2 regions of the Halomonas sp. IOP_14 genome follow, and region 1 is predicted to be linked to the other one. Evidence: predicted binding sites of a transcription regulator. Region 1 holds the regulator's gene; the other holds the start of a gene.
What was found. Region 1 encodes LexA, which represses DNA repair genes until DNA is damaged. Its sites were predicted from a motif close to TACTGTNTANNTANACAGTA; they were not measured.
Positions count from the first base shown of each region.

Region 2: a site for LexA is predicted at 12,143-12,162, ahead of recA (recombinase RecA). Genes of this name have one in related genera too.

Region 1 covers NZ_JAINWD010000015.1:28,186-43,833, forward strand. The annotation lists gene acnB (bifunctional aconitate hydratase 2/2-methylisocitrate dehydratase) at 1-561, shown strand, start outside; gene rraA (ribonuclease E activity regulator RraA) at 752-1,246, shown strand; gene K7H09_RS12745 (glycerophosphodiester phosphodiesterase family protein) at 1,289-3,232, shown strand; gene ggt (gamma-glutamyltransferase) at 3,241-5,031, opposite strand; gene ppsA (phosphoenolpyruvate synthase) at 5,142-7,517, opposite strand; gene ppsR (posphoenolpyruvate synthetase regulatory kinase/phosphorylase PpsR) at 7,774-8,607, shown strand; gene K7H09_RS12765 (hypoxanthine-guanine phosphoribosyltransferase) at 8,648-9,226, opposite strand; gene nagZ (beta-N-acetylhexosaminidase) at 9,313-10,350, opposite strand; gene K7H09_RS12775 (L,D-transpeptidase) at 10,414-10,950, opposite strand; gene K7H09_RS12780 (TetR/AcrR family transcriptional regulator) at 10,928-11,620, opposite strand; gene lexA (transcriptional repressor LexA) at 11,888-12,568, shown strand; gene K7H09_RS12790 (energy-coupling factor ABC transporter permease) at 12,577-13,248, opposite strand; gene purU (formyltetrahydrofolate deformylase) at 13,288-14,142, opposite strand; gene K7H09_RS12800 (ribonuclease J) at 14,373-15,648, shown strand, end outside.
Region 2 covers NZ_JAINWD010000017.1:47,526-63,173, forward strand. The annotation lists gene K7H09_RS13400 (IMPACT family protein) at 1-355, shown strand, start outside; gene K7H09_RS13405 (sodium ion-translocating decarboxylase subunit beta) at 586-1,908, opposite strand; gene oadA (sodium-extruding oxaloacetate decarboxylase subunit alpha) at 1,919-3,733, opposite strand; gene K7H09_RS13415 (OadG family protein) at 3,825-4,082, opposite strand; gene K7H09_RS13420 (tRNA dihydrouridine synthase) at 4,242-5,237, shown strand; tRNA gene K7H09_RS13425 (tRNA-Arg) at 5,411-5,487, opposite strand; tRNA gene K7H09_RS13430 (tRNA-Arg) at 5,630-5,706, opposite strand; tRNA gene K7H09_RS13435 (tRNA-Ser) at 5,763-5,855, opposite strand; gene csrA (carbon storage regulator CsrA) at 5,989-6,177, opposite strand; gene K7H09_RS13445 (aspartate kinase) at 6,372-7,622, opposite strand; gene alaS (alanine--tRNA ligase) at 7,722-10,331, opposite strand; gene K7H09_RS13455 (regulatory protein RecX) at 10,546-11,010, opposite strand; gene recA (recombinase RecA) at 11,050-12,123, opposite strand; gene K7H09_RS13465 (CinA family protein) at 12,253-12,792, opposite strand; gene mutS (DNA mismatch repair protein MutS) at 12,876-15,437, shown strand.

The sequences.
Region 1 (15,648 bases):
CTTTGTGCACCGAATGACCCGGACGATGCGCGCCTGCTGTCTGAAGTCGCTGGCCAGAAAATCGACGAAGTCTTTATCGGTTCATGCATGACCAACATCGGCCACTTCCGGGCTGCTGGCAAACTGCTTGAGAAGCAGCCTGCCGGTAGCTTAAAAACCCGGCTGTGGCTGGCACCACCGACGAAAATGGATCAGCATCAGCTGACCGAAGAGGGCTACTACGGTATTTATGGCCGTGCCGGTGCCCGTATGGAGATGCCGGGTTGTTCATTGTGTATGGGTAACCAGGCCCGCGTTGCCGCTAAGAGCACCGTGGTGTCTACGTCTACACGTAACTTCCCGAACCGTTTGGGTGACGGTGCCAATGTGTACCTCGCCTCTGCGGAACTGGCGGCCGTTGCCGCAGTAGAAGGACGCCTACCCAGCGTTGAAGAGTATCAACGCTATATGGGTGAGTTTGACGCTATGGCGGGCGAGATTTATCGTTATATGAACTTTCACGAGATTGAGGAGTATCAAAAGATAGCCTCAAACGTGATTCCGGTCGCTCAAGAAGCCTAACGCTTGTTAAGCACTTGAGATAGACCGCCCCATCGCCGATGCTCGCACCATCGCAGAAGATGTGACACGTTGCATTTTCTGAGTCGATGACCGAACGCCCCGCCACTGTTTTACAGGGCGGGGCGTTTTTTATGCTCTACCTTTCTAAACTGTCCGGTAATCCAACAGTGTTTACCCTTAGGAGCTTGTGATGACGAAGTCGATTGATATAGTGACGCCCGATCTCTGCGATGCGCATCCAGAGGTTGCGGTGCTTGACCCGTTATTTGCCAATTTTGGCGGGCTTGAAGCTTTCTATGGCCCTATTCGTACAATCAAATGCTTTGAAGATAACTCCATGGTGAAACAGGCCGTTGCCGAGCCGGGTAACGGCGCGGTGCTGGTGGTGGATGCGGGTGGTTCGCACCGCTGCGCCATGCTGGGGGATATGCTCGCCGAGCAGGCCGTCGCCAACGGCTGGGCAGGGATCGTTATGTACGGCTGCGTGCGCGATGTGGATATACTCGCCGCCCTGCCGATTGGCGTTCAGGCGCTAGGCAGCCATCCGCGCAAAAGCGAAAAACGCGGCGAAGGACAACGCGATATTGACGTCACCTTTGCTGGTGTTACTCTTCAGCCTGGACAGTGGCTGTATGCAGATAACAACGGCATTATTGTTGCCGAGCAAGAGCTGCCACTTTCCTAACAAAGACCTCCGTAGTCATTAAATTTGTCTTAAAAGAGCCTCTTGCCAGGTGTGGCGGTTACTGCCACCCTGGTGGCTCATTCTTACCGTTTAATGACGATGCAGCCTTTGACCTACCTTGGCTCTGCCTTACTACGCACGCTGCGCGATCATCTTCGCCCACTGATCGCCTACCACCTGTTTTTTACCCTGCTTGCCTCAGCCTTGCTGCTGCCAGCGATCACCTGGATGACACGCTGGCTGCTTGCCCAACTCAACCGTACAGTGGTCACCAACGATGAATTGATCGCACTACTGTTTAGCCCGCTGGGTTTGGTAGGCATGCTGGTAGGGCTTGGGTTCGCTTTTTTGATTATTTACTGGCAGCAGGCAGGCATGCTGCAGGTCGCCGTCAGGCCCCGTGACAATCACTATCGGCTGGCCCTTGAAGCACTCTGGCTAAGCACCCGTCGGCTACCTGCCCTCGCGGGTCTTGTCATACTCCAGGTAGGCACCCACTTACTACTGCTCGTGCCCTTTATGGCTGGGCTCGCGTGGCTTTACGATTTCTGGCTGAGTGGTATAGACCCCTACTATCTTCAGCGCGTGCGTCCCCCTGCACTGTGGTATTTCATGGCGTGCGCGCTGCCACTGATTATTGCCTGGGTATGGGTAGCGTCATGGCTCTACCTGCGCTGGCTATTGGCGCTCCCCCTCGTTGCGTTGGAAAGCTGTAACCCCTGGCAGGCACTTAAACGAAGCGTTAGCTTAACCCGCGGCTGGCGCCGCTCCATTGGCGCTGCGGTACTTCTGCTATTGGTCGTGATCGTTAGCCTGCCGCTACTGGTGACACTGCTCTTTGACCGCCTATTCACGCCACTTCTGTGGTGGCTGCCTGAGCATAATGCCGTGCTCATCCCAGCCATGCTGGCCTACTTACTCGGCTATGTGCTGATCACCCTGGCCATTACCTTCATCGGTATTGCCACCAATGCGCTGCTTTCCGCCTGCCTCTATATGCAGCTGGCCCACAGAGAAGCTCGACCCGCACCGCCACCGGAGGATTTTAATGCAGGCAAACTGGCCTGGGCGGTAGAGCTTAGCGTACTCATTTTTGCCGGCCTTCAAGCATGGTGGATACTCAATAGCTTTGAGATACATGACAACGTCGCGGTGATTGCCCACCGTGGAAGCTCCATGGAGGCCCCCGAAAATACCCTTGCCGCGCTGGAGCAGTCACTACTTGATGGCGCCGACTATATCGAAATAGACGTACGCTTGAGCCGTGACCAACAGGTTATGCTTTACCACGATCGCAGCATGGCGCGGCTAACCGGCGATCCTCGTGAGTTTGGCGAGCTAACCAGAGAAGAACTCAGCCAATTCGATGTAGGAAGCTGGTTTGGTGATGCTTATCAAGGTGAGAACATTCCAGGCTTGGATGAAGCGCTGCAAAGAGTGCGCGGAAAAGCCGGACTAATGATCGACATCAAGCCTCTGCCGGGGCAAGAACAGGCGCTAGCTGATGCCGTTATCGAGACTTTGAATGCAGAGAGTGACGTGCGCTATCGCTGCTGGGCAACCCAACAAAGCGCTTTTGACGGCTATACAGCGTGCGGTTTTCCCAATGCGCTAATGGATATGCGCATGGCTACCATGTCCCCATCATTACTTAAACATATCAAAGCCCAAGCACCTGAATTGCGCGTTACCTTACTGGCCCAGCTTATACTGCCCGGCACGCTAAACCGGCGTGACTTTGATGCCCTTGGGCTACGCCATAACCGCATCACGGAAGGGGAAGTTCGCTTAGCGCGACTATATGGTTACGAAATACACGCCTGGACCGTCAATGACCGAGCTCGTATGTCAACGCTGATTGATCTGGGGGTCGATGCGATTATCACCGACTACCCAGATCGTTTAAACGAACTTATTCAAGTCCGCCGCGAATTAAGCGACGGTGCACTAATGCTAGTGAAGCTGCGCAACTGGCTTCGCCAATAGAGGTTGGACTAATCGCCCATTACCACCCCTTCGCGCCGAGGGTCAGCACCACCAAACAGAGTGCCATCTTCAAGGCGCATAATGGCCTGAAGGCCGCTGGTTAGCTCCCGCTCGCTGACCGTATGACCACGCTCACGCAGTGATTCTATGGTTGCCTCAGGAAAACGCCCCTCTTCCACATAGACATCCCCACCCAAAGTAATAGCATGGGGAAGGTTGAGCGCCTCTTGAGCGCTTAACCCCCAGTCGCGCAGTGCGACTAATGTACGGGCGGTGTAATGAATAATGGCGGCGCCACCTGGGGAGCCCAAGCTGGCTACCAGCTCGCCGGTTTCTTGATCAAATACCAGGGTCGGGCTCATGCTGGAGCGGGGACGCTTGCCGGGCTCTACCCGGTTCGCTACGGGCTCGCCATCCACTTCAGGGGTAAATGAAAAATCGGTGAGCTCGTTATTGAGCAGGAAACCACCCGCTAGCCCCGTGCCACCGTCGGACATAATTCGCGAGCCAAACGCCTGCTCGATGGTGGTGGTCATAGCCACCGCGGTGCCCTCCTCATCGACAATACTGATATGGCTAGTACCGTACTCGGGCTGTTCGGGCTGGCTAGCCCAGCTCACGTCAAGCTCCCCAGGGTTACCCGGTTCAGCGCTGTCGCCCATGCTCATCTCTTCGATAAGTGCACTGCGCTGCTCCAAGTATTCCGGGGCTAGCATCAATGACCAATCGCCTCCCGGCGCCTCGACAAAGTCAGGATCGGCGATGTAACGGCCACGATCCGCAAAGGCCAGGCGTGAGGCTTCCAAGAATTGATGCAGCCACCCACTGCTTGCAGCACCACTGTCTAACGGGGCTTCAAGCAGTGGCTGCTGATCAAGCATGCCTAAAATCTGCATCACGGTCAGATGACCCGATGAGGGTGGCGGGAAACCACATACTTCCCACTGTTGCCAAGGCGTACACAGCGGTTCTCGGTTAAGCGCCTGGTAGCCACTCATATCCTCAAGCGTCAAACTGCCTGGACGCTCAGGGTGGTTCTGAACGCGCTCAACGATGTCTTGTGCCACGGCTCCTTCGTACAAGGCGACGCTGCCTTGCTCAGCGACGCGGCGAAGAACGGCTGCCAACGCTGGGTTTTTGAGCGTTTCACCAACGGCGATAGGCTCACCGTCTGAATCATAATAAAACTGGCTCGCTACTGGGTCTTGGCGCAGAAACTCATCACCAGCCAAGCTGGTATGCAACCGATTGCTAACCTCAAAGCCCTCCTCGGCCAGGGTGATTGCCGGGATAAACAGCTCTTCCCAGGCCAGCTCACCGTGCTCAGCGTGGGCTTTCTCAAGCATACGCAGCGTGCCTGGCACTCCCACTGAGAGGCCGCTAACCACTGCTTCATTAAACGCCAGCGGCTCGCCATCCTGCATAAACAGCTCACCGTTAACGCCTTGGGGCGCGGTTTCACGACCATCGTAGGCACGCACTTCATCGCCATCGAAGTACATCAAAAAAGCACCACCACCAATACCACTGGACTGAGGCTCAACCAGGTTCAACACCATCTGCACCGCAATGGCCGCATCAATGGCGTTACCACCGGCTTTAAGTACTTGGTAACCGGCATCGGTGGCGAGCGGGTTAGCTGCTGCCACCGCAAATGACTCGGCTTCCCAGCCGGGCTTCTCTTCATAGCCCGATTCGCTTTCAGGGGAAATGGAGGGTGTCTCATAGCTAAACCCCCAACTATACAATGGCGCTACCAGCAGAACAGGTAGCGCATACTTAACCGATTTTGGTGACATCTCAGCGCTCTCCATGACAAGTTAAAAAACCACTCCAAAAGAGTAGCCTATTAAAACATCAACGCCCGGCACAATGGCCGGGCGTAAAGTAAAAACTAGGGTAGGCTCGATTAGTCGATTTTTTGCCCTGCCAGCATAAACCAGGTTTCCAGCACCGCATCGGGGTTGAGTGATACAGAATCGATACCCTGCTCCATCAACCATTTAGCCAAGTCAGGATGGTCTGACGGCCCCTGTCCGCAGATACCAACATATTTGCCCTTCGCCTTACAGGCTTGAATGGCCATGGCCAGGAGCTTTTTAACCGCCCCATTACGCTCGTCAAACAGATGCGCCACGATGCCGGAATCACGATCCAAACCTAACGTTAGCTGGGTCAGGTCGTTTGAACCAATGGAGAAACCATCAAAATACTCAAGGAACTCATCGGCCAGCAGTGCGTTGGCGGGCAGCTCGCACATCATAATCACTTTAAGCCCTGTGGGGCCGCCACGTTCGAGGCCATTAGCCGCCAACAGCTCTACCACCTCACGTGCTTCGTCGGTGGTACGCACAAAGGGCACCATGATTTCGATATTCTCGAAGCCCATCTCTTCACGCACCCGCTTGAGCGCTCGGCACTCGAGTTCAAAGCAGGGCCTGAACGCCTCTGAAATGTAGCGCGATGCCCCCCGGAAACCGAGCATGGGGTTCTCTTCCCCCGGCTCATAGAGTTTGCCGCCAATCAGGTTTTCGTATTCGTTGGATTTAAAGTCGGACAGCCGCACGATGACGCGCTGGGGATGAAACGCTGCCGCTAGCGTGGAGATACCTTCAACCAGTTTATCGACATAGAAGCTGACCGGGTCGGTGTAACCCGCAGTACGTAAATCGATCACCTGCTGTAAATCAACCGGCAGCGTGTCGTACTCCAACAGCGCTTTAGGGTGGACGCCGATCATGCGGTTAATGATAAATTCCAAACGCGCTAAACCCACGCCTGCGTGAGGCAGACTGGCAAACCCAAAGGCGCGGTCAGGGTTGCCCACATTCATCATAATTTTAAAGGGGATTTCCGGCATCGCATCGACGCTGGAGACTTTGCAATCAAACTCCAACAGCCCTTCATACACATTGCCGGTATCGCCTTCCGCACAAGAAACCGTGACATCGATACCCTCTTTTAACTGGGTAGTCGCATCACCACAGCCAACGACAGCGGGAATACCCAACTCACGGGCGATAATCGCCGCATGACAGGTACGCCCACCGCGATTGGTGACGATCGCGGAAGCACGTTTCATGATCGGCTCCCAATCCGGGTCGGTCATATCGGTGACCAGGATATCGCCATCATGGATCTTATCCATGTCATCAGGGCTGAGCACGACTTTGACGGTACCCCGGCCAATACGTTGACCAATCGCTCGGCCGGTTATTAACGTACGACCCTTTTCACGCAGCTGGAAGCGCTCGAGTTTACCGCCCTCCTGCTGAGAGACCACCGTTTCAGGACGCGCCTGGACGATGTAAAGCCGACCATCATCGCCATCTAACGCCCACTCAATATCCATGGGCCGCTGGTAGTGCTGCTCGATAGTCATCGCCTGACGGGCCAGATCCATCACTTGCTGATCGTTGATACAGAAGCGGCCGCGGTCGGCATGGGGCACATCGACGGTCTCAACCGATTTACCGGCGCTGGCATCCTGCCCATAAACCATCTTGATCAGCTTGGAACCTAAATTACGGCGCAGCACCGCCGGGCGGCCCGCCGCCAGGGTCGGCTTGTGCACGTAGAACTCGTCGGGATTGACTGCACCCTGCACCACGGTTTCGCCCAAGCCCCAGGAGCCAGTGACAAAAACGGCGTCTTTAAAGCCGGATTCGGTGTCCAGGGTAAACATAACGCCTGCCGCACCGGTCTCTGAACGCACCATTTTCTGAACGCCCGCCGACAAGGCGACATTTTCGTGGGCGTAGCCACGGTGCACTCGGTAGGAGATCGCACGATCGTTAAACAGCGAGGCAAAAACCTCGTGCACTGCACGCTTGATATTGTCGAAGCCTTCGATATTCAGGAAGGTTTCCTGTTGGCCTGCAAAGGAAGCGTCGGGTAGATCTTCCGCGGTGGCTGAGCTGCGCACGGCTACTTTCAGTTGCGGGTGCTGTTGCTGCAGCTGGCCGTAGGCATCGCGCAGGGCCGATTCAAAGGTAGGAGGTAGCGGCGTATCGATGATCCATTGGCGTATATTGCGGCCCGCCTCAGCCAGCGCTTTAACGTCATCGACGTCCAGACGGGCCAGGGTGGCATTAATGCGCTCGTTTAATCCTTCGTGGGAGAGAAATTCACGATAAGCGTGGGCGGTGGTGGCAAAACCGCCAGGAACCGTCACGCCAGCACCGGACAGGTTAGAAATCATTTCACCCAGCGAGGCGTTTTTACCACCTACGCGTTCGACGTCCGCCATGCCCAGCTGATCGAACCACAGAATGTACTCTTCCACGTAACCCCCTCGCTCATAGATATCTGCATGACCTTGACGATCATGGATAATTGATTGAGACACCCTAGCACCACGCCAATATATTCGCCATTGGTCTAATAGCGAAGAGAGTGGAGGATTTTTACAACAGCAGGGCTTTTTGGGCTATTTATGTAGTCAGATACATTTGAGCCCGCCAAAACGCCCAATGATGACACGTTGTGCTGACAAACAGCTCGGCTCACAATAGCCGTATCACTCACCCGTGGACTTAGTTATGAAACGTACGGCTTTTTTTATTTCAGATGGTACCGGCATCACGGCGGAAAGTTTAGGACGTAGCTTGCTGGCCCAGTTCAGCGATGTTGAGATCGATATGCAGACCAAGCCCTATATCGATACGTTGGAAAAAGCGCAGGCGTTAGCAGCGATTATTGAGTCGACAGCCAACCGGGATGGTCATCGCCCCATTATCATTGACACCATTGTGGATCAACAAATACGCGACGTTATTCGTAAGGCGTCCGGCTTTAAGGTCGATATTTTTTCCACCTTTCTGGAGCCCTTAGAGCAAGAACTAGAGACCCACTCCTCCTACAGCGTTGGGCGCACTCACTCGATAGGCAGCGATGATGTCTACATGGATCGTATCCACTCCGTCCACTTCGCGCTGGATAATGATGACGGTGCACGCACCCACCAATACGATAAAGCGGATATCATCCTGGTTGGCGTCTCGCGCTGCGGCAAAACACCTACCTCGCTTTATCTGGCGCTGCAGTTTGGCATTCGGGCGGCTAACTACCCGCTGACGGAAGACGATTTAGACGAAGATGGCATGCTGAAGCTACCCAAGGCGCTCGTGCCCCATCGGCAAAAGCTGTTTGGGTTAACCATCGATGCGCGACGCTTGTCGGCAATTCGCAACGAGAGACGCCCCAATAGCCGCTATAGCTCGATGGATCAGTGCCTACAAGAAGTGGAACAGGCCGAGTCGCTCTACCGCACCATGCACATTCCCTTCATCGATGCGACACGCTTCTCGGTGGAGGAGATTTCAACGCGGATGATTGCTGAAACCGGCTTAGCGAGGCGTTTCTCGCCCCGCTAATGTAAAAACTACTACAAAAACTACGCAAGCCCCCAGTGGATTACATGCCTTTGGGGGCAAAAATTCCCGGCGCGTTGCGCCAGTAGCCTTTGTAATCCATACCAAAGCCAAACACATAACGGTCGGCAACTTCCAGGCTGCAGTAGTCGGCTTTCAACCCAGGCACTGCTTTGCGGTTGTGCTGTTTATCGACCAGCACCGCTGTGGTAACGCTGGCGGCCTGGGCCTCTTCGCAGTAAGCCAAAATGGCCGCCAGGGTCGCTCCCTCATCCAGGATATCGTCAACAATCACTACGTGACGGCCCGCCATGGGCACTTCAGGGGAAACGCGCCAAAAAAGCTCGCCGCCGCGCAGCTCGTTGCGGTAGCGAGTGGCATGCAAATAATCTACTTCCAGCGGAAAGCCCAAGCGGGTAAGCAGATGACCGGTGGTAATCAAGCCACCATTCATTACGCAGTAAAAAACCGGCAGCTTATCGCCTAAATCCCGAGTAATCTCTTCCGCCATACGATCCAGCGCCCGCTCTACCTCTTGCTGAGAAATTAGGCAGTCGGCGTTATCCATCAGCTCACGCATCGAGTCCAGCGACTCTAATGCTTCTTTATCCAACTTTGACATCTACCAACTCCACGGCGGGTTAAAACTTCATTTATTTAAGTAAGAGATTTATTCAGCGCTGGGCTTACTCTGCTTCCGCACTGGGCTTACTCGGCTTCCGCGCTGGACTGGGGCTTATCCGCTAGCGCTTCCAGCTTAGCGTGGGTACGACGCCAACGGCCCAATGCACTCAGCGCATCTAGGTCTGGGCGCGCACGGCTATAGCGCAACTTAGCGGGGCGCTTAGAATTGATTCCGTGGCATGCCTCCATCACTTCAAGCGCGGAGGCTCGGTCATTACATACCAGCAGCATATCGCAGCCTGCTGCCAGCGCTGCCTGGGCACGCGCTTTGGGGTCTCCCGCCTCGTGGGCGCCGGCCATACTCAGGTCATCTGAAAAAATGCAGCCTTTGAAGCCTAGCGATTCCCGCAGCATGCCCAACCAGTTGGGTGAAAAGCCTGCTGGGCGCGTATCAAAAGCACTATAAATAACGTGTGCAGGCATAATCCCATCTAACTGTGAAGCTAACTGGGTAAAGGGCACAAGATCGTGCTGTTTCATCACTTCTAGCGGGCGATCGTCTATCGGCAATGCAACGTGTGAGTCCGCCGCGACACCACCGTGGCCGGGAAAGTGCTTACCCACAGCGGCCATACCGGCATCGTGAAGCCCCTGAATAAATGCATTGCCCAGCTGGGCTACGTGCTGTGGGTCACTGCTGAAACTACGATCACCAATAACGCTGGATAGACCGCTCTCCACATCAAGTACCGGGGCGAAGCTCAGATCCAGACCGCAGGCAGCCATCTCCATCCCTAACAACCAGCCGGCATCTTTAGCTAACGCCAGCCCCTCTCCCTGGGCAGCGCGGTAACACTCGCCGATACGCGCCATGGCAGGCAGGCGTGTTAACCCCTCTTTTATGCGCTGAACGCGACCGCCTTCTTGATCCACGGCAAGCAGTAAATCAGCACGCACACGGCGAATATCGCTGCAGAGCTTGCGAACCTGATAGCCATTTTCAACGTTGCGGGCAAACAAAATTACGCCCCCTACCGTCGGTTCTAGAAGCAAGCGTTTTTCTGCAGCCGTCAATTTTGGGCCTTCAAGGTCAAGCATGACCGGGCCTAACGGTTGAGTCATCGTGATAGGTCCATGAAAAGGGGCGATGATTCTAGACGATCGTCTAGCGGTGTCAAAATCTGATCAATCAAAGGACTGGCGGCCACCGTGCAACCAAACAGGGGTACCCGGCAACGCTAACGAAAAGATATAGAGCAGATCAGGATTGCGTAAACGAATACAGCCGTGGGACGCAGCAACGCCCATGGGCTCGTCAGGCGGCGTCCCGTGCAGGTAAATATAGCGCCGTTGCGAGTCAACCTGACCACCGCGGTTCACGCCCTTTTCCAAGCCACACAGCCACAGTATGCGGGTCAGAATCCAGTCACGCTCTGGATGCTCTTCGGCGAGTTCGGGCGAAAATGTCTCGCCCGTCCAGCGGCGACCTCGAAACACCGCATTTTCGGGCATATCTCCGCCAATGGCCGCGCGCACATAGTGCCACCCGCGGGGGGTTTTACCACTGCCATTGCGCTCCCCGCTTCCGGCAGCACCGGATGAAATAGAACACTCATGGAGCACTTTTGGCCCTCGCCAACAGCGCAGCAACTGTTCGGTAGTATCAATCTCCAGCCAGATATGTTCCGTTGGAGGTAGCTCAGCTAGCGTAGGAGTTCGCATGTTTTCCTTCTTCTGGCTTGGCACCGTCAAGGGCTATGGGTAACGGCGCATTCATAGCAGCCACCACTACCGGGAGCAATCGCCTGACCAAATCACGCACAGAGACCTGCTCGTGGTAATCCTTCTCCGCGATATCGCGTAGCGCATCAAGGCCAGACAGGGTAAAGATTACCGTGCCGAGCACAAAGTGTAGCCGCCAAAAACGCTCGGCGTCAGGCAGATCCGGCGTTGCTTTGCGCACAAGCTCGGTGAAGCGTGTAAACACATCGCCATACTCTTCCTGGATATAACGTCTTAGATGTCCCTGTGCTTGACTGTAGGCAAGACCCAGCAGGCGCATAAACACTTTCAAACTATTGCGCTCGGCGGGCACCGCGAGAACGGTAGTTGCCATGGTCTCGAGCAGTGTTTCCAGCGGGATAACGCGCCCGGCGTGTTGGCCCTCGAGCTCATCTAGCGCAGTATGAAAGCGCTGACTAAACGGATCCAGGTAGCGGGCAAAAACGGCCTGAATCAAGGCTTTTTTGGAACCAAAATGGTAATTAACAGCGGCTAAGTTAACCCGCGCTTTGCTAGTGATGTTGCGCAGCGAAGTTTCAGCAAAACCCCGCTCTGCAAACAGCACCTCGGCGGTGTCGAGTATACGGGTCACCGTATCAGATTGAGCCATGTCGCTCTCCAGGGAAACAGGTGTTTAAAACATAGCAAAATACTATGCCATAACGTAGGCGGGCTCAACGCTTGATTTATTGACAAAATGTGACGTATTAAATAAGCAGAAACTTAGTTTCAAACGATTAGAAAAATTGCATAGACATCGGCAATAGGCACTGACAAGCCATATACTGGACAGAGGAACATACTGTATACTTAAACACTTATTGATTAAGTCGACATTTAACTTGTTACTGTCTATTCACTATTTATGGAGTCTGGTATGTCGCGTCCGCTAACCGCTCGCCAACAGCACGTGTTTGATTTTATCGTTAAGACCATGGGCGAATTTGGCTACCCTCCTACCCGCGCCGAGATTGCCAAAGCACTTGGCTTCCGCTCACCCAATGCGGCTGAAGAGCACCTGCGCGCGCTGGAACGCAAAGGCGTTATTCGCATTATCCGCAACACCTCTCGCGGCATCCGCCTGCCCAACCAGGAACCTCAAGAAGTCCTGGATAGCGCAGTCCCCGCCTTACCCACAACCAACGTGGAAGCCCCACCCACTGGCCTGCCTGTGATCGGGGAAGTAGCTGCCGGCAGCCCCATTTTGGCCGCCGAACATATTGATCGCTACTGCCCGCTACCGGCCGAGTACTTCACTCCCAAAGCTGACTATCTGCTGCGCGTACGCGGCCTTTCCATGAAGGATATTGGCATTTTGGAAGGTGATTTACTGGCGGTTCATCGCACTGACCGGGTTCGCGATGGCCAGATCGTGGTTGCCCGCCTGGACGATGAAGTAACGGTTAAACGCTTCAAACGCCAGGGGCATCAAGTGACGCTGTTTGCAGAGAACCCTGATTTTGCGCCCATTGAAATCGACCTGCGCTCTCAAGCGCTCGATATTGAAGGCGTTGGAGTCGGCGTAATTCGTGGTGGCAACGGCCAGGCACTCGGCTAATAAATCCGCTACTGCAGGTCGATATAGCGGTGGTCATTGAAGGTGGCCACCCAGTTTGGGTGATAGACCAGCAGGATGCTCAGCAGCATGCCAGTAATAAATGCCTCTGAAGGCATTAGCAGTGGTAAAAAACGCGCATACTCCTGGGCGAGATAGATCGCCTCAGGGTCTGTACCCGCGACGATAATCAGCACTACCGCCGCCAAGCCTCCTCCCAGCGTTGCCAGCGCCGCGCCAAAAAAGCCGCAGGCAAACAGAAATACCATCAAGTTATCCGGCAGGCGGCGATCTACCAGCCGCCATACCGTGCCAATAACGGCCGCCGGGACGATCCCGGTAACCAGCACATTTGCCCCCAGCAACATCCACTCATTGCGGCCAATCACCACCATGGCAATGTTGATCAGCACGTTGCTAATCAGCGCTAATGGCGCTTTAAAAACGAGTGTCATCAATACTGTAAAAACAAGGTGTAGCGTTAGCCAATCAACAGCCTGGGCACGAAGCTGCCACATCAGCATCACCGCCAGCGTAGCACCCAGCCAGCGGTGCTGAAGCGCTGAATCCGCTATCAACACCTGCCAGGGCCGCCCCCAAAGCGCCCATGCGATCACTGCTAACGAGAGTAGCCAGGTGAGCAGCAGCGCCCAGGGCGCTAATACACTTTGCGCAAATGACATGGCGGCCTCTCAGGTTGATGGGCGGGCATTATAGAGTACTTAGCTAAATACCACTGTCTTGTTGCCATGCACCAACACACGATCCTCTAAGTGCCAACGCAAACCGCGAGCGAGCACGGCTTTCTCCACATCACGACCAAAGCGGACTAGATCAGTAGGCGTATGACAGTGGCTAACGCGATGGATATCCTGTTCGATGATGGGGCCTGCGTCGAGTTCCTCGGTCACATAGTGGCAGGTAGCGCCAATCAGCTTAACCCCCCGCTGGTAGGCCTGGTGGTAGGGCTTAGCCCCGGCAAAAGAGGGCAAAAAGCTGTGGTGAATATTGATCACTCGCCCCGCATAGCGCGCGCACAGCTCAGGGGGCAGTATTTGCATATAGCGCGCCAGCACCACGCAGTCGGCGCGGGCACTGTCGATTTCGGCCTGAACCTTGGCAAACGATGCTTGCTTATCGTCGGGGTCGACCGGTACATGGTGATAAGGAATACCGTACCACTCCGTCAGCGAACGCATATCATCATGGTTGGAGATAACCCCGACAATGTCGCAATCCAGTTCCCCCGCCTGCCAGCGGTAAAGTAGATCTACCAAGCAATGTGACTCCCGCGACACCATCAGCACGACGCGCCTACGCTGCTGGGTATCCACCAGCGACCACTGCATATTGAATTCGCTGGCTATCGGTTCAAATGCCGCGCTCAGCGCTTCCGCCGACATACCTACCGAATCCGCCAGAATTTCGTAGCGCATAAAAAAGCAGCCGGTTTCTAAATCGGAGTGCTGGCTAGCTTCGGTAATGGAGCCGCCCTGCTGGGCAATAAAGCTCGATACCCGTGCAACAATACCCACCCGGTCAGGACAGGAAACTACTAAACGATAATAATGAGACATGTGAGCTACTCTTGACCTATTGCTAAGTTAATTATGACAAACCAGCGGCTTAGGTCGCATAGTGTATCGGAAGGCCGTGGATGATTGTTAGCTGCCCCTGCCTTCCCGTATAGTTAAGACACTACTTTTTAGGTTTTTCATAACAGATGCATTCACCACGCGTTCAAATTCGTCCCCGTCGTCGTCCACCGCTGCGCATTTTGCCGCTGGGGGGATGCGGTGAGATTGGAATGAATCTAACGCTATACGGCTATGACGATCACTGGATAGCCGTGGACTGCGGCATGATGATCCGCCAGGATCTTCCCAACTCGCCGCTGCAGGTACCCAATCTTGATACGCCGAAAGCACTAGGGATCGTGCCCAAAGCGCTATTTATCACCCATGGTCACGAAGACCACATTGGTGCCGCAGCCTGGCTATGGCCGATGTGGAACTGCCCCATTTACGCCACCCCGCTGGCGGCAGGCCTGTTGCGGCTAAAATTTGCCGAGCATCAGCTTAGCGGTGCGGCTATCCATGTCATTGAACCTGGCGAGGCCCTAGAGAGCGGGCCATTCACGCTGCGCTATTTACTTTTAACCCACTCCATTCCCGAAAGCTGTGCGCTAATAATGATGGCCGGTGGCTATCGCGTTTTACATACCGGCGACTGGAAACTCGACCCTGAACCGATTATCGGCACGCCGATCAGTGCAGCCCTCTTCAAGGCGCTTGCCCCGGTTGACTTGGTAGTGGGCGATTCCACTAACGCCCCCATGCCCGGGCACTCCGGCAGCGAGGGGGACGTCGCCCGCGCCCTGACAAAAACCCTCAGCAACTGCCAGGGCCGGGTGGTGGTCTCCTGCTTTGCCAGTAACCTTGCCCGGGTGTTAGCGATAGGGCGCGCCGCTCAGAAGTGTGGCCGACGCATTAGCTTGATGGGCCGTTCAATGGAGCGCATGGTCAGCGTTGCCCGGGGGCTCGGCTATATGGATGATTTACCGCCTTTGGTGCCCAATCATGACTTAGGCTATCTTCCCCCGGATGAAGTGGTGATTATCGCCACCGGTAGCCAGGGTGAGCCCCGAGCTGCGCTACAGCGCCTCGCCCAGGGTCGCCACCCTTTTGTGGATCTTCAGCCGGGCGATAACGTTATTTTTTCGGCTAAAGCCATTCCTGGCAATGAGCGCCCCATTGAACAGCTTAAAAAGCGTTTGGCGCACTTAGGTGTCAACCTCTACGACGAGTTCAACCACCCTGAACTGCACGCTACCGGGCACCCCGCTCAGGATGAACTGATCAAGCTGTATCAGTGGGTCAGGCCAAAACATCTCATACCGGTGCATGGCGAAGCCCGCCACCAACAGGCTCATCAGACTATTGCCAAACAGCTAGGCATTAGCGCTCCATTGACGCCGGTGAACGGCGATCTAATTTGCTTTGACAGTCACGGGCTGCGCTGTGAGTCGCGCTATCCGCAGCCGCCCTGCATAGTCAGTCAAAACAGCGTGGTGCCCCACCCTG
Region 2 (15,648 bases), on a different contig from region 1:
GGGGAGCCAACTGGGCCAGATTGGCTGTGTGGTCATTCGTTATTTTGGCGGTACAAAGCTCGGCACCGGTGGCTTAGCCCGCGCCTACGCTCAGGCGGTTAGCCATGCCCTTGAGACACTCGCTACCCGGGAAGTGGTTGAGCGCGACACCTACACCCTGCGCCTTACTTTTGCCAATGAAGCGATTGCCCGCGCCTGGTGCGAAGAGCACGACATCCCTATTGAGCAAGCCGACTACGATGGTGATGGCGTTCGCCTGACCATTGGCTGGCCACGGGACTGCCCGCTTGACCTTGCCCCGCTAGAAAACCGCTTGAAGAGTGCTATTGAGGTTCTCTCTGCACCAAAGGCATAACGCAGCAGATGAAAGGGCCCCATATGTCATTGCGAGGAGCTTGCGACGCGGCAATCTCGTTCTGCGGTGGCAAACAAACCGAGATCGCCGCGCTTCGCTCGCGATGACACTCACCGGCCATTGCGAGGAGCCTGCAACGAAGCAATCTCAAGCCTACCCTGAGAACCAACCCCAGATTGCTTCACTGCGTTCGCAATGACACCCCTATGTCGTTGATGGCAGAGGACTAGTTAACCCAGGTATTTAATCATTACCCCGGCCGCGACTGCCGACCCAATAACACCCGCCACGTTGGGGCCCATGGCATGCATCAGCAGGAAGTTATGTGGGTTGGACTCCAGCCCCACCTTATTCGCCACCCGCGCTGCCATAGGCACGGCGGAAACGCCCGCGGCACCGATCAATGGGTTGATGGGCATTTTGCTCACCAGGTTCATCAGCTTGGCCATCAATACCCCAGCGGCCGTGCCGATACCAAAGGCGACAATACCCAGACCTAATATCCCCAGCGTCTCAAATGCCAGGAAACTCTCGGCCATCAGTTTGGAGCCTACCGACAGTCCCAGGATAATCGTGACGATATTGATCAAGGCGTTTTGCGCGGTATCCGACAAGCGCTCGACTACGCCACACTCACGCATCAGATTACCAAAGCAGAACATACCGAGTAGCGGTGCCGCATCGGGCAGAAACAGCGCGACCAGAATCAGCAGCATCAGCGGGAAGATGATTTTTTCCAGCTTGGAGACCGGCCGCAACTGGGTCATCTTGATTTGACGCTCTTTATCGGTGGTCAGCAGACGCATGATGGGCGGCTGTATCAGCGGCACCAACGCCATATAGGCGTAGGCAGCCACCGCGATAGCACCCAGCAGCTCCGGCGCCAGCACGCTGGAGACGTAGATGGAGGTCGGGCCATCCGCCCCGCCAATAATACCAATGGCGGCGGCCTGATTGAGCGAGAAATCCATGATGCCCATCGAGGTGAGCGCCACGGCACCAAACAAAGTGGCAAAAATGCCAAACTGAGCGGCCGCACCTAAAAACAGCGTGCGCGGATTGGCCAGCAGCGGACCGAAGTCGGTCATGGCGCCCACACCCATAAAGATAATCAGCGGGGCGATACCTGAACCAATTGCTACTTTATAGAAGTTGTAAAGCATGCCATCGCTATAGCCGACGCCCACGGCGATATCACGTGCGGCACGCACCTGATCCGGTGCGACGCCATCGTGGGCTATCACTTTTAACGATTCACGCCAGGCTTCCGCATTCGCTAACGGATCCAGCGTCGCGCCCAGCGCTGCCGCTATCTGCTGTAGCACTGCGGGTTTCGCCACCTCGATCGCTTGGTCTAGCGCTGAAATCGCCAACCCTGCTTCGGGAATATTGGCCAGAATGCCGCCAAAGCCAATCGGCACCAGCAGCAGCGGCTCAAACTTCTTATAAATGGCCAGGTAAAGCAGCAGTAGCCCCACCATGATCATGACGGCTTGGCCAAGCTCAAGGTTATATAGCCCAGAGCCTTCCCATAACGTTACTAATTTATCCATTACTGGGCCCTTAGAGCTCGATCAGCGCATCGCCTACGGCTACGCTGTCGCCCTCGCTGACGTTAACCTTAGACACAGTGCCTGCGATACTGACACGCACTTCGGTTTCCATTTTCATCGCTTCAAGAATGATCACCACATCCCCTTCAGCGACTTTATCGCCAGGGCGAACATTAACCTTGAAGATATTGCCGGCCAGCGGCGCATCAATGCTCTCACCAGTGGGTGCAGACACTTCCTCTCTGGGGGCGCCAGTGCTGGCCGCCGTTTGCTCCTGCACTTCGCCCAGTTCACCACCTTCAGACACTTCCACCACGAAGGCTTTACCGTTGAGCTTAACGGTATAGGTTTCCGGGCCACTGCTAGCCACCGGCTCTTTGCTTTCCACCTTGGCGGGTGTCTTTTCAGCACTTGCGTCAGTTGCCTGGGGGGCAGGTTCAAAGGCGTCGGGATTGTCGCGGTTTTTAAGGAACTTCAAGCCGATCTGCGGGAACAGCGCGTAGGTCAGAACATCATCTACTTCGCGCTTGCCTTCGGCCAAGCGAATGCCTTCAGCGCTAGCCTTCTCTTTCAGTTCGGCAGCCAGCCTATCCATTTCCGGTGAGAGGTTATCCGCCGGGCGACAGGTAATCGGCTCGCCGCCTTCCAAGACGCGCTTTTGCAATTCGGCGTTGAAGGGTGCTGGGGCAGCACCATATTCACCTTTGAGCAGCGCCTGAACTTCCTTGGAGATCGACTTGTAGCGCTCGCCCATCATCACGTTCATGACCGCCTGGGTGCCGACGATTTGCGAAGTGGGCGTCACCAGCGGAATAAAGCCAAGATCTTCGCGCACGCGGGGAATCTCGCTTAGCACATCGTCCAGCTTATCGCCCGCGCCCTGCTCTTTGAGCTGGCCTTCCATGTTGGTCAGCATACCGCCGGGCACCTGAGCAATCAGGATGCGCGAATCAATACCGCGCAGCGAGCCTTCAAAGGCGGCGTACTTCTTGCGTACTTCGCGGAAGTAACCGGCAATATCTTCCAGCAGTTCAAGATCCAGACCGGTATCGCGGCCGGTGTCTTTCAGCATTGCCACCACTGACTCGGTGGGGCTGTGACCGTAGGTCATCGACATGGACGAGATCGAGGTATCGACGTTATCAATGCCTGCTTCCACTGCCTTCAAAATGGTTGAGGTAGAGAGGCCGGTGGTGGCGTGGCAGTGCAGGTGCACCGGAATCGATAGCTCTTTCTTGAGCCGGGTGACCAGATCGAAGGCCGTATAGGGCGTCAGTAGCCCCGCCATATCCTTGATAGCCAATGAATCTGCGCCTAAGCCAGCAATGGTTTTGGCGAGATCAACCCAGCTATCCAGGGTATGTACCGGGCTCACGGTGTAAGAGATGGTGCCCTGGGCGTGACCTTCGACGTTACGCACCGCCTGAATGGCGCGCTCTAAATTGCGCGGGTCATTCATGGCATCGAAAACACGGAAGACATCAACGCCGTTGGTTTTCGCCCGCTCGACAAACTTATCGACAACGTCATCGGCGTAGTGGCGGTAGCCCAGCAGGTTCTGACCACGTAGCAACATGGCCTGAGGCGTATTGGGCATAGCCTCTTTTAATGCACGAATGCGCTCCCACGGATCTTCGCCCAAATAGCGGATACAGGCGTCATAAGTGGCCCCACCCCAGGTTTCCAGCGACCAATAGCCAACGCGATCCAGTTTTTCGGCGATCGGCAGCATATCGTCCAGCCGCATACGTGTAGCGAATAGCGATTGATGGGCATCGCGCAGCACGACATCAGTAATGCCTAGAGGGCGTTTTATTTCGTTCATTGTCATGGCTCACAGTAGAGAGTTGTAAGTTTGTAGTAAAAATAACAAAAAAATAGCCACAAGAGGGCCAAAATGAAAAAAATCGAGAAAGTTAACGACGCCGGCTTGAGCGATAACGATGCACTGCAGCACTGATCACCGCCATGACCTCGTCATTTTGCGCAGAGGAACCCGAAGATGGCGACGATTTATTGCCCGTATTAACAGCCACAGGGGCGGGCTGAAAACGCCCAACAAGCTTCGACATCAGCGTAACGCTAATGACCAAAACAGTAAGAAAAACAAACACTACGCCCATACCGAGCGCCATCAACGCCAGCCCTTCTTGCAATAGTTCTAGATCCTGCATAAAGCGATCTCCTTGAAGCCCGGTGTCTTGAAGCACAGCTCAAGTACCATTTTTACGCACATCATGACGCCAATACGGTGAAAGGCGCTTGGCGCAGTAAGGGGAATGCACTAACCTGCCACACTCAGAATAGAATGCAATGGCGCGATAGTGGAAGTCATGGTTGTTAATTTACTACAAAACGGCAGAATCGGCCTAGCCCCGATGGAAGGGGTAATCGACGCCCTGACTCGTGATCTGCTGACCCGGCATGCCGGGTTCGACTGGACGGTCACCGAGTTTGTACGTGTGGTCGATGCGCGCCTGCCGCCAAGAGTGTTTTATAAACACTGCCCCGAGCTTGCGCAACCGCCTGTGGCCACACCAAGCGGCATTCCCGTGCATTTACAGTTACTGGGCTCTGACCCAGTCGCCCTGGCGGCTAACGCGCGCCAGGCGCTTAGCCTGGGCGCGGTGAGCGTCGATCTTAATTTCGGCTGCCCTGCCAAACTGGTTAACCGGCACGATGGCGGCGCCTCGCTGTTACGCCAGCCTGATCGCGTCTATAAGGCGGTTAAAGCCGTTCACGACGCTTTAGAGGGGGAAATCCCGGTAACCGCCAAGATTCGCCTGGGCTTCGCTAATCGCCGTTTAGCGGTGGCCTGCGCCCAAGCCACCGAAGCGGGCGGAGCAGCACAGCTGGTCGTTCATGCACGCACCCGAGACGAGGGCTACCGCCCACCGGCACACTGGGAGTGGATCGGCAAAATTCGCCGCCAAGTGAGCATCCCCGTGGTCGCCAACGGCGATATCTGGACACTGGAAGATTACTGGAAAGCCCGCACCCTGTCAGGGTGTCGCGACGTGATGCTGGGACGGAGCGCCCTGGCCGATCCTTGGCTGGCGCCACGCATTCGCCACTGGCTGCAAACCGGCGAGCGGCTACCTGAGAGTAGCTGGGCGATGCGCGCCAACGTGCTCAAAGAATACGCCGCTCTACAGCGTCAAAAGCTACCCGACCGCGTCGTGGTCTCTCTGGTAAAGCAGTGGCTTGCCCAAATGCGCCAAGGCAGCAGTGAAGCTGAACAGAATTTTCAGCGCGTAAAGCGCATCACCGAGTTAGACCAACTGCTCGACAGCCTTGTTGTCGACGAACAGCAAGCTGCAATGGCTTAGCCCTTCTTTCGCACCACCCCTTTAACAGGCAAAAAAAAGCGCCCTACCGCAAAGCGGGGGCGCTACAAACGATCGCAAGACCGGGGCGCGAGCGACTTCCGGTCAGGCTAGAAACTGGCGGTCAGACTGGAAACAGAAAACCCGCTCTCAATAAGAGAGCGGGTTTTGGAATCTGGCGCGCCCGGGAGGATTCGAACCTCCGACCCCCTGATTCGTAGTCAGGTACTCTATCCAGCTGAGCTACGGGCGCGTAACGTTTTACTAACGTTTACTTTTACTGCGACCAAGACTATTACAAATACTGATTAATGCAATTAGCCTCTGGTACAACTAACTTTAAATACAGCTAATCTCAAATACGATTAACCATAAATGCAGTCAGCATAAAAAGGTGGCGCGCCCGGGAGGATTCGAACCTCCGACCCCCTGATTCGTAGTCAGGTACTCTATCCAGCTGAGCTACGGGCGCATACCTTGTGACCATGCACTTTTTAACAAAGTAAAAGCACTTACTGGCCATGCGATTGGCGGAGAGAGAGGGATTCGAACCCTCGATAGGGCTATAAACCCTATACTCCCTTAGCAGGGGAGCGCCTTCAGCCACTCGGCCACCTCTCCTCAACGGCACGGCGCGAATATTACCGATTTAGTCTTCTTGTGTCTAGTCTTCTACGGATTTTTTTCGCACCGGCCATATCTTACATATAAGCTTACGCTTTAAGCATCGTTTCATCATGCGAGCTCGCAAGGCTTATTCCACTTCATTTTCACTGTTTCGTTCACGCTGAATACGCTGGTAAATCTCTTCACGGTGAACTGCCACATCTTTAGGCGCATTTACGCCGATACGTACTTGATTGCCTTTCACACCTAGCACGGTGACGGTGATTTCATCACCGATCATCAGCGTTTCGCCAACACGGCGAGTTAGGATGAGCATGGCTGATCTCCTTTTCAGACGTTTTATGCAACGGGATATGTCAGCCGGAGGCAACACCATGCCATTATGCGACATAGTGTTCCCTGTCACCAATGACTCCGGCTCCATGACACCTTATACCTCCCGTTGAAAGAAAGCTCACCACCACACGGCAGTAAGTACCCCTTCAGCGTAGAAGGTTTAAGGTATTAATGTTATTCAGATTCGATATCTGCCTTATCTAAACCAAAAGCTTTGTGTAATGCATTAACAGCAAGCTCCATATGCTTCTCATCAATCACGACCGAGATTTTAATCTCAGAGGTGGAGACCATACGGATATTGACGTTTTCGTCGGCTAGCACACGGAACATTTTCGACGCCACACCGGCGTGAGAACGCATACCGACACCCACTAAAGAGACCTTAGCAATATTGTCGTCGCCACGCAGCTCACCGCCGCCCAAATCAGGAATCACCGTCTCTTCAAGCAGCTTCTTAGTGGCTTTGTAATCGCCCTTAGCAACCGTAAAGGTAAAGTCGGTATAGTCTCCGGCCGGCGCCACGTTCTGCACGATCATGTCCACTTCGATATTGGCATCGGCAATGGGGCCTAGAATGCGTGACGCCACACCCGGCACGTCCGGTGTATTCAGCAGGGTTAATTTTGCTTCATTTTTGGTGAAAGCGATACCGGAGATCAGTGGTTCTTCCATAGCGTCCTCGTCTTGGTCGGCTTCTGCAACAATTAGGGTACCGGGGCCGTCTTCAAAGCTCGACAGCACCCGCAGGGGTACGTTGTACTTTCCGGCAAACTCTACCGCGCGGATCTGCAGCACTTTAGAGCCGAGACTGGCCAGTTCCAGCATCTCTTCCACGGTAATGCTCGTTAAGCGCTGGGCTTTGGAGCAGACGCGGGGATCGGTGGTGTATACCCCGTCAACATCGGTGTAAATCTGGCACTCATCGGCGCCTAGCGCGGCGGCTAGCGCCACCCCTGTGGTGTCAGAACCACCACGGCCCAGGGTGGTGATATTGCCGTCTTCATCGACCCCTTGGAACCCGGCCACAACCACTACCTGACCAGCGTCCAGATCGGCCTTGAGGTCTTCGGTTTCAATGCGCTGGATACGCGCCTTGGTATAGGCACTATCGGTATGAATACCTACCTGGGCGCCTGTGTGCGAAGTGGCTGGCACACCGATTTGCTGCAGCGCCATAGCGAGCAGTGAAATAGTTACCTGCTCGCCGGTCGACAGCAGCATATCCATCTCGCGCGGTGCGGGATCGTCGTTAAGCGCCTGTGCCATGTCCGTCAGGCGGTTGGTTTCGCCACTCATGGCGGAGACCACGACCACTACCTGATGGCCTTGATCGCGGAAGCCCTTAACCTTTTCCGCTACGGCCTTGATACGCTCGACAGAGCCCACCGAAGTGCCGCCGAACTTCTGTACGTATAGTGCCATATGCCGTTTTTCCTATGCGTTCGGGAATGGAGGGTGAAAGTGTCACAAGTTTTAAATAAATAATAAGGCCGGTGACAATAATGCCACCGGCCCAGAGGTTTAGCTAAGAACGTTTTCCAACCATGCTGGTACGCTCTTCAACGCATCCGGCAGGGCGTCGGGTTGACTACCTCCCGCTTGGGCCATGTCGGGGCGGCCACCGCCCTTCCCTCCTACCTGGGAGGCAACATGGTTCACCAGCTCGCCGGCTTTCACTCGGCCGGTCAGATCCTGGGTGACCCCAGCGATCAAACTCACTTTGCCCGCCGCCTGGTCGGCAACGCCGAGGATAATCACTCCAGAGCTTAGCTTGTTCTTAAGCTGGTCAAGGATGCCGCGTAAATCTTTGCCTGATACGCCATTCAGCTGCGTCGCCAGCAGCTTCACGCCATTGACCTCCTGCACCTGGCTGAGCATATCGCTACCCGCTGCACTGGCTAGTTTGGCCTTGAGCTGCTCAAGCTCTTTTTCCAGGCTACGGTTGCGCTCAACCAGTGATTCTACCCGCGCTTCGACCTGTTCAGGCTTGGTCTTCAAGCGCTCACCCAAGCGCTCGAGGCGGGCTTCCTGCTCGCGAAAGTGGGCCAGCGCATTTTCGCCGGTGATCGCTTCGATGCGGCGCACGCCAGAAGCAATGCCCACTTCGCTCATCACATGGCAGCAGCCAATATCACCGCTGCGTGCCACGTGGGTACCACCGCATAACTCGATCGAGAAGTCATCGGCCCCAATGGTCAGCACGCGCACGTTCTCGGCGTATTTGGCCTCAAACAGCGCTGCTGCGCCCTTGGCCTTGGCTTGATCCAGGCTCATCTGCTCGATCTTGGTCGGCGCATTAGCCAGAATCTGTTCGTTGACCAGCCGTTCGACTTCCGCCAGTTGCTCAGCGGTCATCGGCTCGAAGTGGCTAAAGTCGAAGCGCAGGCGCTCGGCGTTCACCAGCGAGCCTTTCTGCTGTACGTGATCACCCAGCACCATGCGCAGCGCTTTATGCAGCAGGTGGGTGGCTGAGTGATTGCGAATGGTGGCTGTGCGCAGGCTGGCATCCACTTCACCACGCACGCTTGCGCCAACGCTTAGCGAGCCTTCTACCATCATGCCCTGGTGAAGATGATGACCGCTCTGCTTTTGGGTATCAGTTACCTGGAAACGGCCGCCGTCGACATACAGGTAGCCGGTATCGCCCACCTGGCCGCCTGACTCGCCGTAAAACGGCGTGCGGTCTAGTACCACGACACCCTTCTGCCCCGCTTCCAGCGCTGCCAGTGGATTGCCCTCGCTGTCGACCAGCGCGGTTACCTTGGCCTGATCTTCCAAGCGGTCGTAGCCGGTAAAGGCAGTTTCGCCCTCCAACTCGATGGAGGCGGTGTAGTCGGCACCAAATTGGCTGGCCGCCCGTGCGCGTTCACGCTGGGCCTCTAACGCCTGCTGAAAGCCATCTTCGTCCAGGCTAACGCCACGCTCACGACAGACGTCGGCGGTAAGGTCGAAGGGAAAGCCGTAGGTATCATAAAGCTTAAACACCGTCTCACCCGGCAGCACCTTGCCATCCAACTCGGCCAGTGCCGCATTCAAGAGCCCCATACCGTGATCCAGGGTGCGTGCGAACTGCTCTTCTTCTTTCAGCAGTACACGGGCAATTTGATCGCTCGCTTCACGCAGTTCCGGATAAGCATCGCCCATCTCCGCATCCAGCGCCTCCACCAGCTTGTGGAAGAACGGCTCAACCGCGCCCAGCTTGTGGCCGTGACGAATTGCACGGCGAATGATCCGACGCAGGACATAGCCGCGCCCTTCGTTGGAAGGCAGCACGCCATCAGCAATCAGGAAGGCACAGGAACGGATATGGTCGGCAATTACGCGCAACGAAGGCGTAGCGGTATCAGGGTGCCCGGTCGCTTTCGCAGCGGCTTGCAGCAGGTTCTGGAACAGGTCGATCTCATAGTTGGAGTGGACGCCCTGCATGACAGCGGCGACACGCTCCAGCCCCATACCGGTATCGATGGAGGGCTTGGGCAGCGGGTTGAGCGTGCCCTGGGCATCGCGATCAAACTGCATGAACACCAGGTTCCAGATTTCGATATAGCGATCGCCATCCTCTTCCGGGCTGCCCGGCGGGCCACCCCAAACCTCAGGGCCGTGATCAAAGAAGATTTCCGAACTGGGGCCGCAGGGGCCGGTGTCGCCCATCTGCCAGAAGTTATCTTCATCCAGCTTGGAGAAGCGCTCAGGGTCGATGCCAATCTCATCTTTCCAGATGCGCTCAGCTTCGTCATCGCTGATGTGTACCGTTACCCACAGCTTGTCTTTGGGAAGTCCCAGCGTTTCGGTTAAAAACACCCAGGCAAAGCGAATGGCGTCGCGCTTGAAGTAGTCGCCAAAGCTAAAGTTACCCAGCATCTCAAAGAAGGTGTGGTGGCGTGCGGTATAGCCGACGTTGTCTAAATCATTATGCTTACCGCCCGCGCGAACGCAGCGCTGCGCAGAGGTGGCGCGCACGTAAGGGCGCGGATCGCGGCCTAGAAACACATCTTTAAACGGCACCATGCCGGCATTGGTAAACAGCAGCGTCGGGTCGTTGCCCGGCACTAATGAGCTGGTGGGTACAATCGTATGCCCCTGCTCTTCGAAGAAGGTGAGAAAGGCCTGTCTAATCTCTGCGCTTTTCATAGGGTATCCGTAACAAGAAAGCGTGATGTCCCAGGGCGCTGTTGCCGCTACCCTCAGGGGTCGCAAAGCAGCCATTATAGCGCAGTTGTCAAACGACTAAAGCCGCACTTAGTGGCAGAAAGGCAAACAGCCACGTAAACAACTGGATGAACAAGCGTATTAGAGCGCTACTAGAAATGTAAGAGGGGGTATTGTATAGGCTGGGGAAAACGTATTACAGACAGGAGAGCGCGTAGCGAATTTGTTCAAAATCGAAGCCGCGACTAGCGAGAAAACGTTCACGCCTAGCGCGCTCTTTGGGGGTCTCACCGGGGCTATCAAAACGCCGCGCCAGGGTTTCCCGGGCCAGCTCAAACCAGTCGACCTGCTCGCCCCCCTCCACTTCTTCAAAAGCGGTGGCAAGGGTTTCCTGGTCTATGCCGCGCTGGCGCAACTCGCCTTTAATACGAATCACGCCTTGGCCACGCAGTATGCGCGAGCGCACGAAACTGGCCGCAAAGCGCGCGTCAGACTGCAGCCCTTGTTCAACCAAGGCGTCCAGGCACTCATCAATAGCGGCATCGTCGAAAGACTTTTTCTTCAGACGCTGAGCAAGCTCGGCGCGGGAGTATTCGCGCCGAGCCAGTAAACCAATGGCGATATCACGGGGCGTAGCATCACGCTGGGAGGTGAATGCCATCAGCTTATCTTAGCTAGCATTAGCTTAGTGAGTATCGTCTTACAGCAGATCGTCATCACCCGCATCCAATTCTGCCGCTGCTTCGGCAGGCGCATCTTCCTTCTCCTTTTTAGGATCGGGCTTGGCCAAGAGCTGCTCACGAATCTGCGTTTCGATTTCGAGCATAATTTCCGGGTGCTCTTCCAGATACAGCGCTGAATTGGCTTTACCTTGACCGATTTTCTTACCTTTATAGCTGTACCAGGCACCGGCTTTGTCGACTAGGTTGCACTGCACGCCCAGGTCGATGACCTCACCGGCGTGGTAGATACCCTTGCCGTAAAGAATCTGGAATTCAGCCTGACGAAATGGCGGTGCCACCTTGTTTTTGACTACTTTCACGCGGGTTTCGTTACCGGTGACTTCATCACCCACTTTCACCGAGCCGGTACGACGAATATCCAGACGCACGCTGGCATAGAACTTCAGCGCGTTACCACCAGTGGTGGTTTCGGGGCTACCAAACATGACGCCGATCTTCATGCGGATCTGGTTGATGAAGATCACCAAGCAATTGGCGTTTTTGATATTACCGGTGATTTTACGCAGTGCCTGAGACATCAAACGCGCCTGTAGGCCAACGTGGGAATCACCCATTTCGCCTTCGATTTCAGCGCGCGGGGTCAACGCAGCGACCGAGTCGATAACAATCACGTCAACACCGCCGGAGCGTACCAGCATGTCGGTAATTTCCAGCGCCTGCTCGCCAGTGTCCGGCTGGGAAATCAGTAGATCATCCAGGTTGACGCCTAGCTTTTCTGCGTAGCTAGGGTCAAGGGCGTGCTCGGCATCCACGAAGGCACACACTTTGCCCTGTTTTTGCGCCTGAGCAATCACCGAAAGGGTCAGGGTCGTTTTACCCGACGATTCCGGGCCAAAGATTTCGCACACACGGCCAAACGGCAGCCCGCCGATGCCGAGGGCGATATCCAGACCCAATGAACCGGTGGAAACCGACGGCATGACGACACGCGGTGCGTCGCCTAGACGCATGACGGTGCCCTTGCCGAACTGACGGTCGATTTGGGTGAGTGCAGCGTTTAGCGCTTTAGTGCGGTTGTCATCCTGAGCCATTCAGAGATTCCTCATAACAAGCTGTATAATTAGCCAGTAGTATGCCAAAGATTGCGCCGTAAACAAATCCTTGATCGCGCTTTCTCTCATCTATTTTATCAACAGCCTTTTTGCATATGCGCCTTTTTCTTACGGCTGGTTCGTCTTGCTCGCCTTCTCGCGCTCATTCAGGCGCACCACCAGCCCAACCAAGGCCTGACGCACGGCCTGCTCTCGCACCGACTGACGGTCACCTGGAAAGTGAAAGCATTCAGCTTCCTGGGCAGCAGCATCTCCCCAGGCCAACCAAACCGTACCCACCGGCTTTTCAGCGCTCCCCCCCTCTGGGCCTGCAACACCGCTAACGGCAACAGCTAAGCCCGCGCCACTTTCATTACAGGCGCCCAGCACCATGGCTTTGACGACCTCCTTGCTGACAGCACCGTGCTCGGCCAGCGTGGTCTCAGGCACCCCCAATAAGCGCGTTTTAGCAGCATTCGCATAGGTCACATAGCCCGTCGTAAAGTAAGCAGAGCTACCCGCCACCTCGGTAATGGCGCTGGCAATGCCGCCCCCCGTACATGACTCAGCGGCGGTCACTTCCACATTCAACTGCTTACACAGCCGCCCCAGCCGCTGAGCTAACAGGGTTAAATCAAGATTTTTCAGGCTAGTTTCGCTGGGCACTATGGTCGCTCCTTCAAGTGAGTCGTCTATTCAGCGTAGAATACTGCGTTTAGCTTTCTCAAAGAAATTGCTCAATCAGGACGCCCATGTCACAGGCCACTCCCCCTAACACGCCCATGATCACGCAATATTTAAAGATCAAGCGCGAGCACCCCGAGGTACTGCTGTTCTACCGCATGGGGGATTTTTATGAACTGTTTTTCGACGACGCCAAGCGCGCCGCCGCACTGCTGGATATTACCCTTACCCAGCGTGGGCAGTCAGGCGGCAAGCCTATCCCGATGGCGGGCGTCCCCTATCACAGCGCTGAGGGCTATCTGGCCCGCCTCGTCGCCGGTGGGGAGTCGGTGGCTATTTGTGAGCAAATTGGCGACCCCGCGACCAGCAAAGGGCCCGTTGACCGCCAGGTGGTGCGTATCGTCACCCCCGGCACGCTCCACGATGAAGCGCTGCTCGATGCCCGCCGCGACAACGTGCTGGTATCCGTTTCACCCGGAAAAGAGAGCTGGGGCCTTGCCTGGCTGGAGCTCTCCAGTGGTCGCTTCAACGTACTGGAAGTAGACAGCGAAGCCGAAATGCTCGCCGAGCTGACGCGTCTCTCCCCGGCCGAGCTGCTGGTACCCGAAAGCTTAACGCTACCCGAGGCCTGGTCGCAGAAACGCAGCCTGCGCCGCCAGGGCGAGTGGCTGTTTGATTTGGAAAGCGCTACCCGTAGCCTCTGCGACCAGTTCGAAGTGCAGGATTTACGTGGCTTTGGCTGTGCGCACTTAACCTCTGCGCTAATTGCTGCCGGGGTATTGATCGATTATGCCCGGGACACTCAGCGCTCGCGCCTGCCCCACGTGACCGCCATCAGCGTTGAGAACCGCGACGACGCGGTGGTGATCGACGCTGCCAGCCGCCGTAATCTGGAAATTGATATCAACCTGGGCGGCAGCAGCGACAACACCCTGGCCAGCGTGCTGGATACCTGTACCACCGCCATGGGTTCACGGCTACTCAAACGCTGGCTTAATCGGCCACTGCGTCAACGCGAGATTGTCCAGGCCCGTCATGCGGGTGTGGCGCTGCTAAGCCTGGATGCCGCCTATATGCCGCTGCGCGAGACGTTGAGCGCGGTGGGCGACGTGGAGCGCATTCTGGCCCGGGTGGCGCTGTATAGCGCCCGCCCGCGCGATTTGGCACGGCTGCGGGATGCACTGGTAACGCTTCCGGAACTGGAGCAACAGCTTAGCGAGGTTGAGAGCGGCAGTGCGCTGGATAACCTGCGCCCGCATATTCGCCCCTACCCAGAAATGGCCGATATGCTCAGCCGGGCGCTGGTAGAAAATCCGCCGGTGGTGATCCGCGATGGCGGGGTGATTGCCGATGGCTTTGATTCAGAGCTCGATGAGCACCGTGGCATGGCCGAAAACGCGGGCGACTATCTTATTCAGCTCGAGCTTCGCGAGCGCGAGCGCACGGGGCTAGCCAATCTCAAAGTGGGCTACAACCGGGTGCACGGCTACTTTATTGAGCTACCGCGTTCACAAGCCCAGCAGGCGCCCGCCGACTATATTCGCCGCCAGACACTTAAAAATGCCGAGCGGTTCATTATCCCCGAGCTCAAAGAGTTTGAAGATAAGGCACTCTCCGCTAAATCTCGCGCGTTGACGCGTGAAAAATGGCTCTACGATCGCCTGCTTGGCGATCTCAACGCAAGCCTTCACGCGCTGCAGAGCACCTCGCAAGCCTTGGCGGAACTGGACGTACTGTGCGCCTTTGCCGAGCGCGCCGAGGCGCTGAACTGGGTGCGTCCAACACTCAGCGAAACCACCGGGATTCAAATTGACGCGGGACGACATCCGGTGGTCGAGCAGGTGAGCGAGACACCCTTTGTGCCCAACGACGTGACGCTCAATCCTGACCAGCACATGCTGATTATTACCGGCCCTAACATGGGCGGTAAATCGACCTATATGCGTCAGACGGCGCTCATCGCCCTTCTCGCTCACTGCGGCAGTTTTGTGCCCGCCGATGCCGCCGAGATCGGCCCGCTGGATCGAATATTCACCCGCATTGGCTCATCGGATGACTTGGCCGGCGGGCGCTCTACCTTTATGGTCGAGATGACTGAAACCGCCAACATTCTCCACAATGCCACCCAGCAAAGCTTGATCCTGATGGATGAAATTGGCCGCGGCACCAGTACCTTTGACGGTCTGTCGCTCGCCTGGGCAAGCGCTGAACATTTGGCAAAAGGACGCGCGCTAACGCTGTTTGCGACCCACTACTTTGAAATGACGGCGCTGCCTGAGCATATGGAAGGGGTGGCCAATATCCACCTAACGGCGACCGAGCATGGCGACAGCATTGTGTTTATGCACCGCATCGAAGCGGGCCCGGCCAGCCAGAGCTATGGTTTACAGGTGGCGCAATTAGCGGGTGTGCCCAACCATGTGATTAAACGTGCCCGCGAGAAGCTGATAAGTTTGGAGCAGCGCGATGTGGATAACACGGCGCAGGCGCCGCGAACCGCACCGCAGCAAAACGATCTGTTCGCCGCTGCACCGCATCCGGTGGTCGAGGCGTTGGAAAACGTCGATATGGATGGTTTAACACCGCGGGAAGCGCTATCACTATTGTATCAGTGGCGAGACCTGATCTAATGGTGCTTATAGCATGAAAGGCGATAAGTTAGATTCAGGTGCCAGGGCAGGTTGAAGCGAGGGTCTTTCGACAGGGCCGGAAAATGTTCCCGACTATTCCGGCATTTCCGCCATCCATGGCGGTCAGATGTCGAAAGTAGCGTCTTCGCGGAAACCTGTACTGGCATTGCTACCAACTGGGATCATATGGCGCTTGCCGCCAGGTATGCGC